Regions from separate parts of the Arthrobacter sp. Sr33 genome, predicted to be linked through region 1. Evidence: riboswitches for the same ligand, from Rfam matches in the RefSeq annotation. Region 1 holds a riboswitch; each other region holds the start of a gene.
What was found. Region 1 has a riboswitch for cyclic di-AMP ahead of ACX80T_RS03190 (LysM peptidoglycan-binding domain-containing protein). Riboswitches for the same ligand answer to the same signal wherever they lie in the genome.
Positions count from the first base shown of each region.

Region 1 (5,280 bases):
GAGGTCGGCGTGGTGAAGCGCGGCAACGTTTGGGTGGGCCCGCAACCGATAGCGCAGAGCATTATCCCCATAGGTTTCAAGGATTGGGCTGTTGGTCGGGTCCACCGACAGCCCCTGGGCCTTGGCGTGAAATTGCGGGCTCATGCGCAGTGCGGGCATGGTGGCATCCAGCGCCGGATTGTAGAAGAAGGGCAGGGAAATCCTGTCGGTTCCGGTACCAGGTGAGATGACACGGTGCAGTGTCGCCTTGAGGTAGCCGTTTGTCGCCAATTCGAGCATTTCACCGATGTTGACCACGAACGTTCCAGGAACCTGGGGTACGTCGACCCACTCTCCTTGGTATTCGACCTGGAGTCCGCCCTTTCCCGGTTCCACCAGGAGCAGTGTGAGCACTCCGCCGTCGCGGTGCGACCCGACGCCCTGTTTCGGCTCGTTGCCGGACTCCCCCGGGTAACGCACGATTTTCAGCATCGGGAAGGCGCTTGAACCAAAGGCTTCATCGAAACTGTCCTCCGGTGCACCGAGAGACACAGCAAGCGCCCGTAAAAGGTCGAGGGAGATGGCACTCAGTCGCTGTGTCCACTCAGAGACGATCTTCCGCATCTCGGGCAATTCAGCCGGCCACAAATTGGGGCCTTCCAACCGCCAGTAGTCAGCGACCCCTGCCGCCGGTTCCACAGCGTTGCGCTCGACGCCAATGTCGATCTGCTCTCGCCAGTCCACCGCCCGATCAGTCAATTCGGCGCCCATCCTCGTGTAGCCACGAAACTGGGGGCTATGAACGTTCTCCAGCTCGAGTTTTTGCTCCTCCGACAAGTCGAAGAAGCGTCTGGAGGTAGCGAGCATGGCGTCAGTGAGCTCCTGCGGGATGCCATGACCTGCCAGGTATAGGAATCCGACCTCGTGCATCGCATTGCGCAATTCGTCCCGGAAGTCCGATGCCTCCTCGGGGCCTGCGTTCAGCTGAGAGTAATCCAGGACGGGCAGTGATTCGAGTGACAAGTTCTTATAGTCCTTTACAACGCGTTTCGGAAACCGAAGTCCGTATCCGCTTCAATGTTACGACTCAAGCCGAAGAGACGAACGATCCCGTTGCGAAGTATGTCGATCTGACTTTGTGGCCCTGCGCAGTCCTCGCTTCAGCCCAAGCCGCAGCTTGGGAGCTGCAGTGAAATCAGGAGGCGGTCTTCACGACGAGCACGTCACAGGGTGCGTTATGTACGACACTCCACGCAACGCTTCCCAGAACCCGTCGAAGCCCCTTCATTCCCACGTTGCCTACCACCAGCAATTGGGCACCGACACGCTCGGCTTCCTCGATGAGGACATCCTGCGGCTTGCCCCGCCCCGCAGCGGGGCGCACCTTCACGGAAGGGTGTTGCTCGCGCAGTTTCACTGTAACTTGCTCGGCCAACTTGAGAGCCTGCTCTGCATCATCCAGTATCCAAGTGTCGTTGCCGATATGGACAACTTCCGTGTTACCCGTAATGTGCGCGCTGACCACCACAAGTTCTGCATCGAGGCCTTCGGCAAGAGTCGCGGCGCGCGATGCTGCCTTGTACGCGGTCTCGCTTCCATCCACACCAACAATCACACTTCCGGTCATGACGTTTCCTCCTCGAACTTCGAACCGCAATTGCGGTATGTGGTGCCTACTTGGTTCGCTTACCTTACTCGGTCAAAGAATCCCATGCCTCTTCGCCGACGCCCGGATCAAAACGGCCGGCTCGGTGACTATTGCAAGCCCCTTTCAGCGCCGCAGTGGAGCAGAGCGAATTCCGTCGAGGTCACCCGAATCGGAATCCCGACAGGAGAGCCGATCCTTACTGGTGTACTGGCTCGTGGGGGCCTACATTACGGGCATGACTAGTTATCCCGTACCAGGCACGCATAGTGACGAACCCCATGACAACACCATCCATGGCAGGCTCAATTGGCTTCGAGCGGGTGTGCTTGGAGCCAATGATGGGATTGTCTCGGTCGCTGCCCTCGTCGTCGGAGTTGCGGGAGCGACAACGGCAACCCCCGTGATTCTTGCCGCTGGCATTGCCGGTCTTGTCGGCGGTGCGATATCCATGGCCCTCGGAGAGTATGTGTCCGTGAGTAGTCAGAAAGACAGCCAGCAGGCCCTCATCGCCAAGGAACGCCTTGAGCTTGAAACCGAGCCTGAAGCGGAACTTGCGGAGCTGGCCGGAATCTACGAATCGAAGGGGCTTAGCCAGGACACAGCCCATCAGGTGGCAGTGGAACTCACCAAACACGATGCCCTGGGGGCCCATCTCGAAGCTGAACTCGGATTGCGCGAGGACGCCGTGGCGAGCCCGCTAGCTGCTGCGGCCGCATCTGCGCTGGCCTTCACCCTTGGCGCGATCCTGCCCCTGCTGACGATTCTTCTGTTTCCAGAGGAAACTCGTGTCCTCGCGACCTTCGTCGCAGTCCTGATTGCCCTCGCCGTAACCGGCTACGGCAGCGCACGGATTGGCGGCAACCCGGCGACGCGCCCGACCGTAAGGATCGTTCTTGGCGGCGCGCTGGCATTGGCAGCCACTTTCCTTATCGGGTCACTCCTGGGCACCACGGGAGTGGTCTGACGCTCCACTGATGCCTGGGAATCGCTCTCTCTTCATTGAGGTTGCCAACCAGGGAGGCGCCGTCAGTGTAAATGTTTGTACATTTCGTTTTTCCGAGTAGGTTTAATACAGTGCCCCACTGAAGGTGGGGCTTATCGAGGCCTTTTACCGAACCCAGCCAAAGGCCTTGGTCCTTTAGATAGGAAGGCTGGGGCGGGGAAACCATAGGTGGGTTCTTTAGGAACCCTTGGGGTGAAGCCGGGCGGGGCGTTTGTCCTCGTGCGGCCGGGTGTCTCCCATCCGAATCCGACAGCTCACCTCGTAGGTATAGGGAGAGATTATCCATGTCATCAAATACTGTGCGCGCCCGACATCGCGCCGATACGAAAAGCCGTTCGATTCTTCTCCTCAGCAGGCAAGCCGTCCTGCCTCAGGGGGGACCCAAGATCGCCGCGCTTGTGGTTGCTTCCGGAATGCTTGCGGCGGGAGCAAGCCCCGCCCACGCTTCGGCGATCGCCCACCCGGCGCAGGATCACACCGTTTCATCGTTCTCATCGGCTGCTTCACCAGTCGAAGTGGAGGGGAGCCCCACCAATCAAGGCACTGCGTACACCGTGAAGTCAGGTGATTCGCTGGGCGCTATCAGCGTTCAGACAGGTGTGGCGTTGCACAAGCTGCTGAGCCTAAACCAGCTCACCGTCGCGTCAATCATCTACCCGGGAAACACCATCGTGCTGTCCGAGGAGTCGAATGCCGTGACTGCTGCACCGGTTGCCTCTGGCTCCGCAGCCTCGTCATCAGCGGTTTCCGACTTTAGCGTGAGTACACAAAGTGCATCGATCAGTCCCCTGAGTAACCGGGTGAGCAGCGAGTCAGGAAATATCTGGGATTCCTCGGACGCTCCCCAGAGCGGTACTGCCAACAGCCGTATTCTTGCCTTCGCCAACACGCAGTTGGGCGCTATTCAGGACTGCACCGTCCTGGGCGAAGGGGCATTGCGAGCCGCCGGGGTGATGGGGGTGGGAGACGAGTCCCCTGAGTCCTTGATGGCCTTCGCTACTCCGGTATCAGATCCCCAGCCCGGCGACTTCGTCTACTACGCCGACGGCGGGATGGGCTTTTCACACAACGCCGTCTACCTCGGCGACGGACGAGCCATCCACAGCGGCTGGAACGGTAACCAGACCGTTGAGGAATCCGTCAATGTGGGTTCCGGTCCTGTCTATTACCGGGTCAACATCTAGTTATCCAACCTCGCTGGCGGGGCTCTGACCTCGCTGACAGCGGTGTTTCTCGGACGCGCCCGGACACCAGATCCGACAAACAGGGATCTGGTGTCCGGGTGAATCCCCCTTTTCCCTCCCCTTGTGCCTTCCCAGGGGGCGCACGATGCCAGGAGTAATGAATGCCACAAGAATCTGATCAACGAACCGCGGGTGTTCGATCGGCCACCCTCATCGCTGCCCTGCTTGTCGCCGCGCTCATCCTGATTATTGGTTTGATCGCTTCCCAGCGAGCCTCCTCACCCGCTTCAGATGGATCAGGAACAGACGTCGCAGAGGAATCCGGCGGCCGGGAGGAAGAAAAGTTCGATTTATCCCGGCGCATCGCCGACGACCCGTTAGCAATGGGTGAGGTCGACGCCCCCGTTGTTCTAGTCGAATACGCCGATTATAGATGCCCGTTCTGCGGGGTTTTCTCGCGCGAGACATTGCCGGCGTTGGTCGAGCAGTATGTAGCTAGCGGAGAACTAAGGATTGAGTGGCGAGATTTACCTGTTTTCGGGGCTGAGTCTCTTGATGCTGCAGTTGCGGGCCGGGCAGCAGGGGAACAGGATAGGTTCTGGGAGTTCAATAAAGCCGTCTTCGCTGCGGCCCCCGACCGCGGACATATCAGCCTCCCGCGCGAGGAGCTGATCCGCATCGCAGAAGAAGTTGGGGTAGCCGACATCACGGCGTTCACAGCGGATCTGGACTCAGAGGAGCTCAATCAGGCTGTTCAAACCGACGCTGAGGAAGCCGCAGCCCTGGGAGCTACCGGAACACCCTTGTTTCTGGTGAACGACATCCCCATCTCGGGCGCCCAACCAGTAGAAGTATTTGAACAAGCCATTGAGACTGTGTTGGCAGAAACCAGTCCCCAGTAATGCTAATCGGATACAGCGGGGCGTTCCTCGGTGGTCTCCTCACCCTCCTCAGTCCGTGCTCAGCATTGTTGCTGCCAGCATTCTTCGCGTATGCCTTCAGCACAAAACGGCAACTGGTCGGCCGGACCTTGCTCTTCTACGCAGGATTGTTGTGCACCCTCGTACCCCTGGGGGTCTTCGCTGGCACCCTGGGGTCTCTCGTCACCACTGACCGACACATTCTCATCGGGCTCGCAGCCGCCCTTATGATCGTTTTGGGTCTCATTCAGATCCTCGGTGTCCGCCTACCGGCATTCATCCGTACCCGGTCCGCGACTGGCGGTTCCGGCGGTTCCGTCTTCGTCCTCGGATTGGCGTACGGGGTCGCAGGAGCCTGTACCGGACCTATCCTTGGGTCAATTCTTACCGTCGCCGCAGCTGGCAGCAACGCCGTCTACGGCGGAATTCTGCTCGCCATCTATGCACTGGGAATGGCAGTCCCACTGTTCTTCCTCGCGGCACTGTGGGACCGCCTCGGCGTTTCCGGACGTCGGTGGCTTCGTCCCCGCCCTGTAACCATCGGAC
Region 1 covers NZ_JBTNDD010000002.1:57,075-62,354, reverse strand. The annotation lists gene ACX80T_RS03205 (isopenicillin N synthase family dioxygenase) at 1-1,002, opposite strand, end outside; gene ACX80T_RS03200 (universal stress protein) at 1,175-1,606, opposite strand; gene ACX80T_RS03195 (VIT1/CCC1 transporter family protein) at 1,863-2,591, shown strand; cyclic di-AMP (ydaO/yuaA leader) riboswitch at 2,734-2,912, shown strand; gene ACX80T_RS03190 (LysM peptidoglycan-binding domain-containing protein) at 2,915-3,814, shown strand; gene ACX80T_RS03185 (DsbA family protein) at 3,976-4,716, shown strand; gene ACX80T_RS03180 (cytochrome c biogenesis CcdA family protein) at 4,716-5,280, shown strand, end outside.

Region 2 (5,280 bases), on a different contig from region 1:
CCGGAGGCGTGGATCTCCTGCACCGCTAACCGCAGGTCAGCAAAACGGTAGAGGGCGGCCAGCGGCTGGTCCCGGCCGCCGTCGTGCGCCATCGCCGAGGAATCCGGACGATCGACCGCCGCTTTCAGAAGCGAAGGAATCGCCTCCGCGATGCGCGGCATGTCGCACGCCAGCACCAGCAGCCACGGTGTCGAGTCGTCCTGTAAATGGTCGACGGCGGCAGCCAGCGCCGCGGCCGGCCCGCCGAACGGTGGCGACTCGCGGACAAACTCGCGCGACACCGGTCGAGCCCGGAAGGTTGCGCCTTCGACGTCGTCTGGCCCGACGACGACGATCCGTCGTGCAGCTGCCGCGGCCTGACAGGTCAGGTCAAGCAGGCTTTGCCCCTTGTGCTCGAGATGGGCCTTGGGTGTACCTCCCAGGCGTGAGGATCTGCCACCCGAGAGCACTACGGCATTGAAGGCAACGGGTACCTGAGCGCTCAAGCGGCGCTCTCCGACCGGAGGAAGGCGCTCCACTGCGGGGCTGGCTTCTCGATCTCACGGAAGTGGTGGGATGGACCTCGGGGCGGTTGTGGGGTGACCCCCAGCTGCCACCCCAGAGAGGCGAGCGTCTTGTCACCCTTGTCGTTGTTGCACCTGAGGCAGCAGGCTACGAGGTTTTCCCAGCTGGAGTCCCCGCCGCGGGAGCGTGGATACACGTGATCGATGGTGGAGGCGCTTTTGCCGCAGTAGGCGCACAGATGGTTGTCGCGGCGCAGCACACCCCTGCGGGTGACCACAAGACTTTGCCGGTAGGGGATTTTCACGTACCGGTTCAGCAGGATGACCGAGGGGCGCCCGAGAATCTCATTGGGTCCGATGACCGGTTCCTCCCCTTCCGCGACGACGCTGGCTTTGCCGGCCAGCACAAGGACCAGCGCCCGGCGGAAGGTCACTACCGCCAGCGGCTCATATCCAGCATTCAGAACGAGAGTGCGCATGCACATTCCTCTTTGCCGATCAGGCCTCTACCCCTATCGCCGGGGTCGCAGGCCGAAATCCTGACTCCTTTTGAGTAAGGGTAGTTCGGCTGACGCTCGGTTAGCTAATTTTGATGGAGCTGGTCCACGCGTGTCGTCGCGGACCGATCGCCTTGACAGTCCGGGCGGCTGCCAGACGCACAAAAAGACCCGGAGGAAATTCCTCCGGGTCTTTTGTCGTCATGCGGGGTGTTCCTAGCCGCCGACGCGGATGAAGACTGGGCCCGAACCAAGGTCGGCTGGAGCGACCACAGTCTGGTTGCCGTTGAACCCACCGTGGACTGCCTGGCCGCCACCGATGTACACAGCGATGTGGGCCACTCCGGCTCCGCCATCTGTGTAGTAGATGAGGTCACCTGGGATGGCTTCGCCGGCGCTGACCGTGCGTCCGAGGGACAGGTACCCGGCTGGCCAGCCGTGGAAGTTGATCCCTGCTGCTGCCAGGGCGTTGCTCACCAGACGGGTGCAGTCCTGGGTGACTCCCAGCTGAGCCTGTGCTGCGGCCGCGATTGTTGCTGCCTTCCCTGAGGATGCGGCTGGGGCTTTCTGCGCGACGGGGGCCTCGGCTGCCGGAGCGGCCTGTGCTGGAGTGGTCCGGACGGGCGCTTCCGGCTCGACGTTCACTGCAGGTGTTACGGTAACCGGCTCTACGGTTTCGGGCTCAGCGGCCGGGGCCACGGCCGGAGCCTCTTCGATCTCCACAACGGTCTCAGCCTGAACAGTGACTGCTGGGGCTTCGACGACTGCTGGGGCTGCTACGGCTTTGACCGGGGTGCGGTTGAACGCAATGTCGGCGTCTGCGGGAGCTTCGACGGCGGCTGGAGCGGCCTGGATCTCCAGCGCGGAGGTCAGGGTGGTCCGTTCGGCTGATTCGAGGGAGAGCTCAGCAGCGTTGGCCGATACCCCACCGGTCAGGACAAGGCCTGATGCTGCGGCGATTACAGCTGCCTGACGGCCCATGCCGCCAGCGTTCTCGGTTACTGCTTTGGCCAGAGCCGAGAAGTTGGTGTTGTGGCGCTTATCGGCACGGTGACGTGCAATAGCTGTGCGAGTTGTCATTTTTGCGTTCTCCAGGGTTCGGTGTGGTCTTAGCTAACGCGGACGAAGCTAGCGCCGGGGAGGTCGGAAAGGGAATGGAGGTCGGTGTTCATGCCGTTCAGGCCACCGCTGATGACTTGGCCGTTTCCGACGTAGATGGCTACGTGGCCGGCGGTGATTACCAGGTCGCCCGCCGCTGGAGAGCCAACAACTGATCCGAAGGCGAAGAAATCGCCAGGCGCAATGTCGCCAACGGACTTGCCGACGGAGCGAAGTGCCTTCTCAACCATGGCGGTGCAGTCCTGCCCGACACCGATCTGGGAGTAGGCGGATCCGACCAGACCAGCGGCGATGTTACCGGAAGGGGCAGCCTTGGGGGCTGGCTTTTCGGCTGCGGGCGTCTGGGCTGGCGCAGCTGGTGCGACTACTGCTTCTGCTGCGGGCGCCTCAACTGGCGCTGCCTCGACTGGCGCTGCTTCCTGCACGGCGGGCTCTGCCACCATTTCGGCTACCGGCTCAGCGGCGGCTGTTATTGGCTCGATGACGTCGGCCTGCACCTCGACGACTGGAGCAGCTACGGCGGCGGGCGTCGCCGACACGGCTGCACGCTCGAAGGTGATCTCGGCGGTGGCGGGAGCGCTTACGGCGTCAGCCGTAGCAGCAATCGAGATCAGGGGGGTGGAGAGCTGAACGACACGCTCGGACTCACCGAACCCGTGGGCTGGCAGTCCGGCGGTCAGGACGAGCCCTGACGCTGCGACGATGACTGCTGCCTGGCGGCCGACGGAACCAGCGTTCGAGGAGACGGCGCTTGAGATGGCTGTCAGGGGGCTGGTGTGCGTACGGGCGGCCCTGTGGCGGCCCAGAGAAGAGCTAGTTGACACGTTCGATTGCCTCTCCCAATTGCCTGCGAGGTGAGCTGTCGGATTCGGATGGGAGTCACCCGGCCCTCTGATTCCCAGTGGAATCAGACGACTTAACCCCAAGGATTTCTTGCGAAATCCACTAATTGGTTCCCCCGCCTCTGCCATGCGAATTGTGCGAACGGAACCTCAGGCAGTGGCAGAGCTAGGCGATCTGCTCGAGGGTGCCAAACCTATTAGAATTTGGCACGAGATTGACGGTACATGAGATTGACCGCAATGTCACATTCCGGTCACGAAACGGTGTGTCCTTGGTTACAGCCAGCCCATGGGGTCCACGGCCTGACCGTCAACCATCACTTCAAAATGCAGGTGGCAGCCGGTGGATGCACCGGTACTACCGCTCTGGGCGACAACCTCACCGCGGTCCACTGACTGCCCCTCCTGGACACTGCTGGACGAGAGATGGTTGTACGTGGATTCGAGCCCGTTGCCGTGATCGATGACCACGCGGTTTCCACCGCCATAGGGGTGCCAGCTGGCAAAGGTGACAGTGCCGGACGCTGCCGCGAACACTTCAGTGCCGCACGAGCTGCTGAAGTCCTGACCTGAGTGGAGTTCCCCACCCAAACCGGTAATCGGGCTGACCCGGTAACCGAACGGGGACGTGACAATCAGCTTGTCCATGGGAGCTGACAGGGAGCCGCGGGCCGCTGCAGGTACAGCCGCTGAGTCTGCAGCGGTCATGATCTCGCTGAGCTTGGCGTCTGCGTCAAAGGTGCTCTGCAATGCGGTGCGGCTGAAGTCGACCAGCGCCGCGTCGGGAACGCTGATTTCCCGGGGCGCAACAGTCGCCTGCACGGTGGGCGCAACGGCTACGGCGGCCGCATTGTCGTCCTGCGGGGCCGTCCCCGCGGTGGTGGGTAGCGTAACGGTCAGCACCAGCCCGGACGCGGCGGCGGCGATGGCGAATTTTTGGCTCATCCCGGTGAGCGAAAAGTCGCCCCTGACCCGGGTTGCTCGTCGTCGTCGTTCGAGTCGTTGCGCGTCCCGAGGACGCACGGCAGGTACTGGGGCGCCGGCACGGCGGCGTCCCGAAGCATGGTGCTTCGACAAAGGGTCCCTTTCGTATATGCCTGCGAAGTTAGCTGTCGGATTCGAGTTCGGGAAGAAACTCGGCCCTGACCGGTCCGCCGAAGCAGCACCGCGTCCGGACTTCACCCCAAGGCGGCTTATCAGCCGCCGTCTGATGGGTCCTCCGCCCCTGTCACGGGTCTCAGCATCCAAATCCGCTGACAGGGTTAGGCGTGCGGTTTGGATAACGCTGATGTATCAACGTCAGCTTTCCATCATCCACGACCAGAAGCAAAAGAGATACGTTCGTTATCTTTTCCTGTGGATAACTTGCGGCAATATTGTGCCGTGGAGGGTTAGAGAGCCGGCCCGGCGACCGACACGAACACGTGTGCGGCGACCTCCGGCGGGAGCTCCAGCGCGCCCTCGATACCCTCGACCCTGACCGACACATAGTCGCCGGCCGCCTGCACGCCGATGACCGTTCCGGGCCGCAACCCACCCTCATCGAGTTGGGAGAGCAGTTCCGGGTCCACCTGAATGGGCTCGGCCAACCGGATAAGGGTAATCACTGACCCCTGAGGATTGGCGCCGATCACCGACAGGAGGCTGCGGACACCGTCGGTGAAGCCTTGGGTTGGCGGGCCGCCCAGGGCCTCAAGCCCCGGAATAGGGTTGCCGTATGGAGACTCGGTGGGCTTCCCCAGCAGCTCGTACAACCGCTGTTCAACCCGCTCGCTCATCACGTGCTCCCAGCGGCAGGCCTCTTCGTGGACATAAGCCCAATCCAGGCCAATCACGTCGGAGAGGAGACGTTCGGCGAGGCGGTGCTTGCGCATCACCCCGATGGCGCGACGGCGGCCAAGGTCAGTGAATTCGAGGTGGCGATCGCCCGAGACAATCACCAGCCCGTCGCGCTCCATCCGGCCGATGGTCTGGGAGACGGTGGGACCGGAATGGCGGAGCCGTTCAGCGATCCGGGCGCGGAGGGCAACAATGTTTTCCTCCTCCAGTTCCAGGATGGTCCGCAGATACATCTCAGTGGTATCGATGAGGTCCGTCATGCGGTTCAGCTCCTAGGCACTGGTGCGGGATGGAACAGCGGGCAGCTTTCGCGGTGGGAGCGCGGCACATATCGCCAGCGCCGAACACAAGTTCTACGCTCACCAAGGTTAACCCATTTACCAGAGGCCGCGGCAATCAGCGGCAACCGGGTGCCCGGTCGGGACATGTTCACAAATGCCACCAGGGGCGGGTAGTGCGGCAGAATGTATCCCGTCTTGT
Region 2 covers NZ_JBTNDD010000010.1:97,838-103,117, forward strand. The annotation lists gene mobA (molybdenum cofactor guanylyltransferase) at 1-485, opposite strand, end outside; gene ACX80T_RS13650 (HNH endonuclease) at 482-982, opposite strand; gene ACX80T_RS13655 (NlpC/P60 family protein) at 1,217-2,080, opposite strand; gene ACX80T_RS13660 (NlpC/P60 family protein) at 2,110-2,943, opposite strand; cyclic di-AMP (ydaO/yuaA leader) riboswitch at 2,949-3,112, opposite strand; gene ACX80T_RS13665 (M23 family metallopeptidase) at 3,238-4,038, opposite strand; cyclic di-AMP (ydaO/yuaA leader) riboswitch at 4,041-4,214, opposite strand; gene ACX80T_RS13670 (metal-dependent transcriptional regulator) at 4,353-5,060, opposite strand.
Region 2: another riboswitch for cyclic di-AMP. It lies ahead of ACX80T_RS13660 (NlpC/P60 family protein); the one in region 1 lies ahead of ACX80T_RS03190 (LysM peptidoglycan-binding domain-containing protein).

Region 3 (5,280 bases), on a different contig from region 1:
CTTCAGTCGCTGCGGGATCCGGGTACCCGGATCAACCCTTGACATATACCCCTAGGGGGTATACCTTATGAGTACCCAAGTGGGAAGTCCGGCCCTAAGGGGGCCGCTTACTCCCAGAAGGTCCCTCAAGCAGCTGTAGCCAACGTGAATGACCCGGATGGCTACACCCGCTGATTCTCGAACAACCATTCCTCACTTTTTGGAGACCCTCATGTGCGGCACTTCTTCCGAACTGACCCTGACCGACACATCATCTTCCGGATGTGCCTGCTGCGCCCCCCAGGACAGCAAAGCCAAAACGGTTCCCCAGGCTGGCAGCATCAGCGCCAGTTTCGGTGTCGCTGGCCTGACCTGTGGGTCGTGCGCGTCCCGGGTTAGCTCTGCAGTCGGCGGGATTGATGACGTCACCGACGCCCAGATTGATCTCGTGTCCGGCGGGACCTCCACGGTCACCGTTTACAGTAACGAGGCGGTTCCCTCAGCAGCAGTACGCTCGGCGGTCGAGCAGGCCGGGTACCAGCTTTTGAGCGCCTGACTTTTTCCCTGGTCCGGCCGGATTTCCCGGGCGCGAGGTGGATCTCACCGATTCTGGGTACGGATGAACACCCTCGGGTGTGCTTCTGCCCGATGCGGCAGATAAAGTCACCGACGCGGGAATTGAAACCGTCTTCGTGGCCGTTCCCGAAGCTCATCCGGCCGGGCTAACCAATTGAAGCCACTCACGCCAACCTGATGAAGCCTGGGAGCGCATATGCGCCGACGGAAGGCTCAGCGCAGTAGTCTGCTGATTGCCTGTGTTGCTTCCTTGACCTTCGCGTCGACGGCTTCGGAGGACCCAGTGGTTTTGGCTTCTTGGGCTGCGGTGACGACGCAGTGTTGCAAGTGGTTTTGCAGCAGGCCCAAACTCACGGCGTGCATGGCACTGTTGACCGCCGCGACCTGGGTGAGAATGTCGATGCAGTACTGATCTTCGTCGACCATCCGTGCTATCCCACGGACCTGTCCTTCAATGCGCTTCAGACGCCGCAAATAGGCCGCCTTGTCCGGGGAATAACCGTGCACCGCACCGGCGGTAACCGGCTGATCCGCGACGGTGGACTCCGGCGCGGGGACTTCCGTGGCAGCTGCCCCAGGGGTGTCATCGGTACTGTTCCGAGGTCCGGCTCCGGCGTTCACGGCGCTATCCTTTCAATGCTCCGACCTGTTCTGGTCGGACCCAGATGAGGCCGTTGGTACGTCCTCGACCATGCGCTCTGCGCGGCCTTTATAAGTATCATCGACGATCCACCCCGCCGTGAACGCTCGATAGATGAAATAGGTTCCCTGGAGGGTCGGCGGCCCGCGGGTGCGGTGATCCTTGAAAATCCCGTTACCCTAACGTGACTTCGATACCACGGTGGGGTATTCTCATTCGAGTGATCCCGGCACCCCGCCGAGATCACATTCCCGCGCAGAATGCCGAGCCCTGCCGCTGCACCGGGACCCGTTCGCACAATCCAGATGGCAGGGACGGGGGAACCACGTTTCCACCGGGCCACCGCACGCGGTGACCCTCGGGGTTAAGTCGATCTGACTATCCAGTGCTAGACCTGCAGCATCGTTCGCGATGGCAGGCGTAGCCCATAGGTAGAGGACGGCCGGGTGACTCCCATCCGAACCCGACAGCTCACCCCGCAGGCATGGGAGAGGCAAACAATCATGTCACGTCAGTCCATTTCGGCACGCCACCGCGCCGCCACCACCCACTCCATCGCCCTCGAGGGTCTGACCCAGTCGGCCAGGACCAAGGCCGTAGCACTGGGCAAGCCAGCCATCATCGCCGTCGCGACCGGCAGCCTCGTCTTCTCCGTCGGAGCGACCGCCCACGCAGGAACCTACACCCAGGGCGCAGCCACCACCGCTCCGGCAGTCTCAGCACCCGCAACAGGAGTCCACACTGTCGCATCCGGAGACACGCTGGGAGCGATCGCCGCATTGCACGGTATTAACCTCGACACCCTGTTGGCGCAAAACGGCCTGTCCTACGCTTCAATCATCTACCCAGGTCAGCAGATCCAGCTCACCGGCGGCGCAGCCGTCAGCGCAGCCGCCGTTCCAGCAGCAACTGCAAGCCAGGCGTTCTACTCAACACCTGCACCAGCACCCGCCGCACCGGCAGTAGTTGCAGCACCAGCCGCACCCGCTGCCGATGCGGCACCAGCAATGATGACACTGGCCTCCGGTGCCATCACCCCGATCGCACCCGCAGCCAAGGCAGCTCCGGCCAGCGGAGTTGGCGCAGCACTGGTCGCCTCGGCCTATGGGCAGCTCGGTTCCATCCAGGACTGCACCATCCTCGTCGAACGCGCTCTGCGCTCCATCGGCCTGAACGTCGGCGACCTTGGACCCCTGCAGTTCGACCAGTACGGAACCCGGGTCTCCAGCCCCGCGCCCGGCGATCTCGTCGTCCGCCCCGGCCACATTGCCATCTACGTCGGCAACGGCAAGGTCATCAGCAGCGGCATGAACGGATCAAACCTCACCATCGAGCACCCACTATCCGACCTCGGCGGTTCATACTTCGTACGAGTCAACGGCTAATACCCTGACTCACGGAGTTTCTTTGTGAACTGAACTGAAAGTGGCGGGTGTCCTGGACGGAGGGCACCTGCCACTTTCGTATCTCCGGAAAGCAGATAGTGCCACACGATCCGCTCCCATGACTACTCGTCATGGCACCTGCCACGAGCCAACTCATTAGCTCGCCGAGCTACCCCCCCACTTTGGGGCGCGGATTATTTCCACAGTTCCTGTACCAGCCGCGCCGGATGCCGCGACTAAGTGTCCCAACGATCACCGACGGTCACTGAGAGTATCTAGCCAATCCCAGTGACCGTGCCCGATCAGTGGGAGCATTGCTCATAAAACCAGCGCCAGGCAGCGCTAACCCAGCACCCAGGGGGCAATCAGCAGTAGCGTCGGCGCCCCCAGTAGCAGTCCCGAGGCGCCGAGGGCGGCCGCCCGCTGGGGCAGCGACAAGGGCGGCTGCGGAGTGAGTAGCCGGTGAATCCGGTTAAGGGTGGCACCAGCATCCTGGTCAGGGGTCGCGCCGGGAGCAAGCGCCGTCACCGCAAACGAGTCACCGTGGGCGAAACCGCCCTGCTGGTCGGGCAGCGACCCGGAGGCGACGATAGCGATCGCCCGGGCCAGGACTGGCTCCCGAACCTGCTTCAGAGCCTCGTCGTCGGCGAGCATCTCGATCAACTCGTTGACAGCCCGCTGCGCCAGTTGTGACGTGGGCAGCCACGGGAGGGCCGCGCGCCAGGCCGCAAACGCCCACAGGAGTAGGTGATGTCGCTGGTGGAGGTGCGCCCGCTCGTGCACCAGTACGGCGTCGAGTTCGGCGGGGGTCAGCAGGTCGAGGAGCCCGTCGGAGAGCACGGTCACTGATCTGGCACCACCCGGAAGGCAATAGGCCACAGGGGTGGGATGGTTGATCACCAGCGTTGCCGGCCGGTTTGCTGCCGGGGAGCTGAGCAGGTTCAGCATGTCCCGGTGTCGCTTACGCTGCCCACGAATCTTGGCGTAAGTCAGCAGCAGGGTAAAGATCAGGTGGGCGCTGAGCAGCCCAGCGGCGCTCAGGGCGAAGACGTGGACCAGGCCGAGCGTGTCGACCGGCTGGTTGGCAAACGCCATGTCGCCGAAGCGGCCAAGGGCTTCCACCAGGTTGTCGCCGAGCGGGTCGAGACCCCAGACCAGCATCGCGCCAATCATTGACAGTCCGCCCGCGAGGGCGATCGCCTGCCACAGAATCATCGCCGTAAACGGTGAACGGGTGGGCCACTTTGCCCGAGACAGGGCTACCGGCGCAGGCCAGGCGAGGACGACGGCGAGCCCGGCCAAAAAATGGGCGGCCCAAAACATCCGTTCAGCTGCCGAGCAGTTTGCGCAGAGCCTGTGCCTCGCTGTCGGAAACGCTTCCGATGAACCGTGCCAGGACTGCTTCCCGGTCTGGGGCGGTGACGAGGACTTCGTGCATCAACTCGGCGGTGTGTTCCTCCCGGCTGGTGATCGCACGGTAGCGGTGCGGGCGGGTTTCCCGCTCCCGTTCCACGAGCCCCTTCTTCTCCAGCCGTGAGAGGACAGTCAGGACTGTCGTGACGGCGAGCTCCTTGCCCACGGCTTCCTTCGTCGCCAACGCCAGCATGTCGCGCAGTGCGTTCGCGGTCAGTGCCCCGGGGGTGCCCCACAGCAAATCCATCACTGTGCGTTCGAGTTCTCCGAGGGTGGCCATGCAAGTCCTTCGCTAAAATTGTGGATGAGTACTTCAAATCTACTCTCTTTTTCGCCAAGGTTCTACATGCGGTAGAACAAGATGTCGGTTGCTCAGCCGATGGTTGACCGTCCCGGTGATTTAGGCTTTTGCCATGACAAAGCCAGAATCGGACTTCTTTCCCTCCGGCACGCCGCTGCATTGGCGTGCCATCACGCCTAATGATCTGGGTAGTTGGCATGAGCTGCTGCACCGGATGGCCAAGGAAGACCAGCCGGACTGGGTGGAGGAGCGGGCCGACCTGGAGCAGATACTGGGCTCATCGAAAACCGACCCGGCAAAGGACACCATCCTGGGTCTCGACGATGCGGGTGTGCCCCGCGCCGTGGGGGTAATCCAGCGGAATCCCGGGTCCACTGTGGTTTACAGTATGGGTGGGGTTGACCCCGCCAGGCGCCGGCAGGGGATCGGTACCGCACTCTACTCCTGGCAGGCGGGGCGCGCGCGTCGCCGGTTGGACGACGACGGCGCCGGGGCAGGAGTGCTGCGTACCTACGCGGAGGAACGGGTGCCATCCCAGCTCGCGCTGATGGAAGCTACCGGCAACGCCGTCGTCAGGTATTTCACGGAGATGACCCGTCCGCTGCAGACGGAGATCCCCGAAGTCGATATTGCAGCCGGACTGCAGATTGTCACGTTCTCGGACGATCTGTCCGAGGCGGTGCGGCTCGCCCACAACGAGGCGTTCCAGGACCACTGGGGGAGTGAACCACGTGACGAGGAGTCCTGGCGGTTCACCGTGACGCACCCCGAGTTTAAACCCGAATGGAGCCTCGCGGTGGTGGACGAGGCGTCCGGCGAAGTGGCTGCCTACCAGCTGGCCAGTTACGATCCCGCGTCCGGGGAACTGCTGGGCCACACCGAGGGCTACACCGACCTGCTGGGAGTGCGGCGGAAATGGCGGGGCCTGCGGCTCGCCCCGGCCCTGCTGGTCGAGGCGATGCGCCGCTTCAAAGCTGACGGCATCG
Region 3 covers NZ_JBTNDD010000009.1:140,563-145,842, forward strand. The annotation lists gene ACX80T_RS13020 (heavy-metal-associated domain-containing protein) at 212-535, shown strand; gene ACX80T_RS13025 (metal-sensitive transcriptional regulator) at 769-1,176, opposite strand; cyclic di-AMP (ydaO/yuaA leader) riboswitch at 1,479-1,695, shown strand; gene ACX80T_RS13030 (C40 family peptidase) at 1,699-2,580, shown strand; gene ACX80T_RS13035 (M56 family metallopeptidase) at 2,923-3,903, opposite strand; gene ACX80T_RS13040 (BlaI/MecI/CopY family transcriptional regulator) at 3,908-4,273, opposite strand; gene ACX80T_RS13045 (GNAT family N-acetyltransferase) at 4,407-5,280, shown strand, end outside.
Region 3: another riboswitch for cyclic di-AMP. It lies ahead of ACX80T_RS13030 (C40 family peptidase); the one in region 1 lies ahead of ACX80T_RS03190 (LysM peptidoglycan-binding domain-containing protein).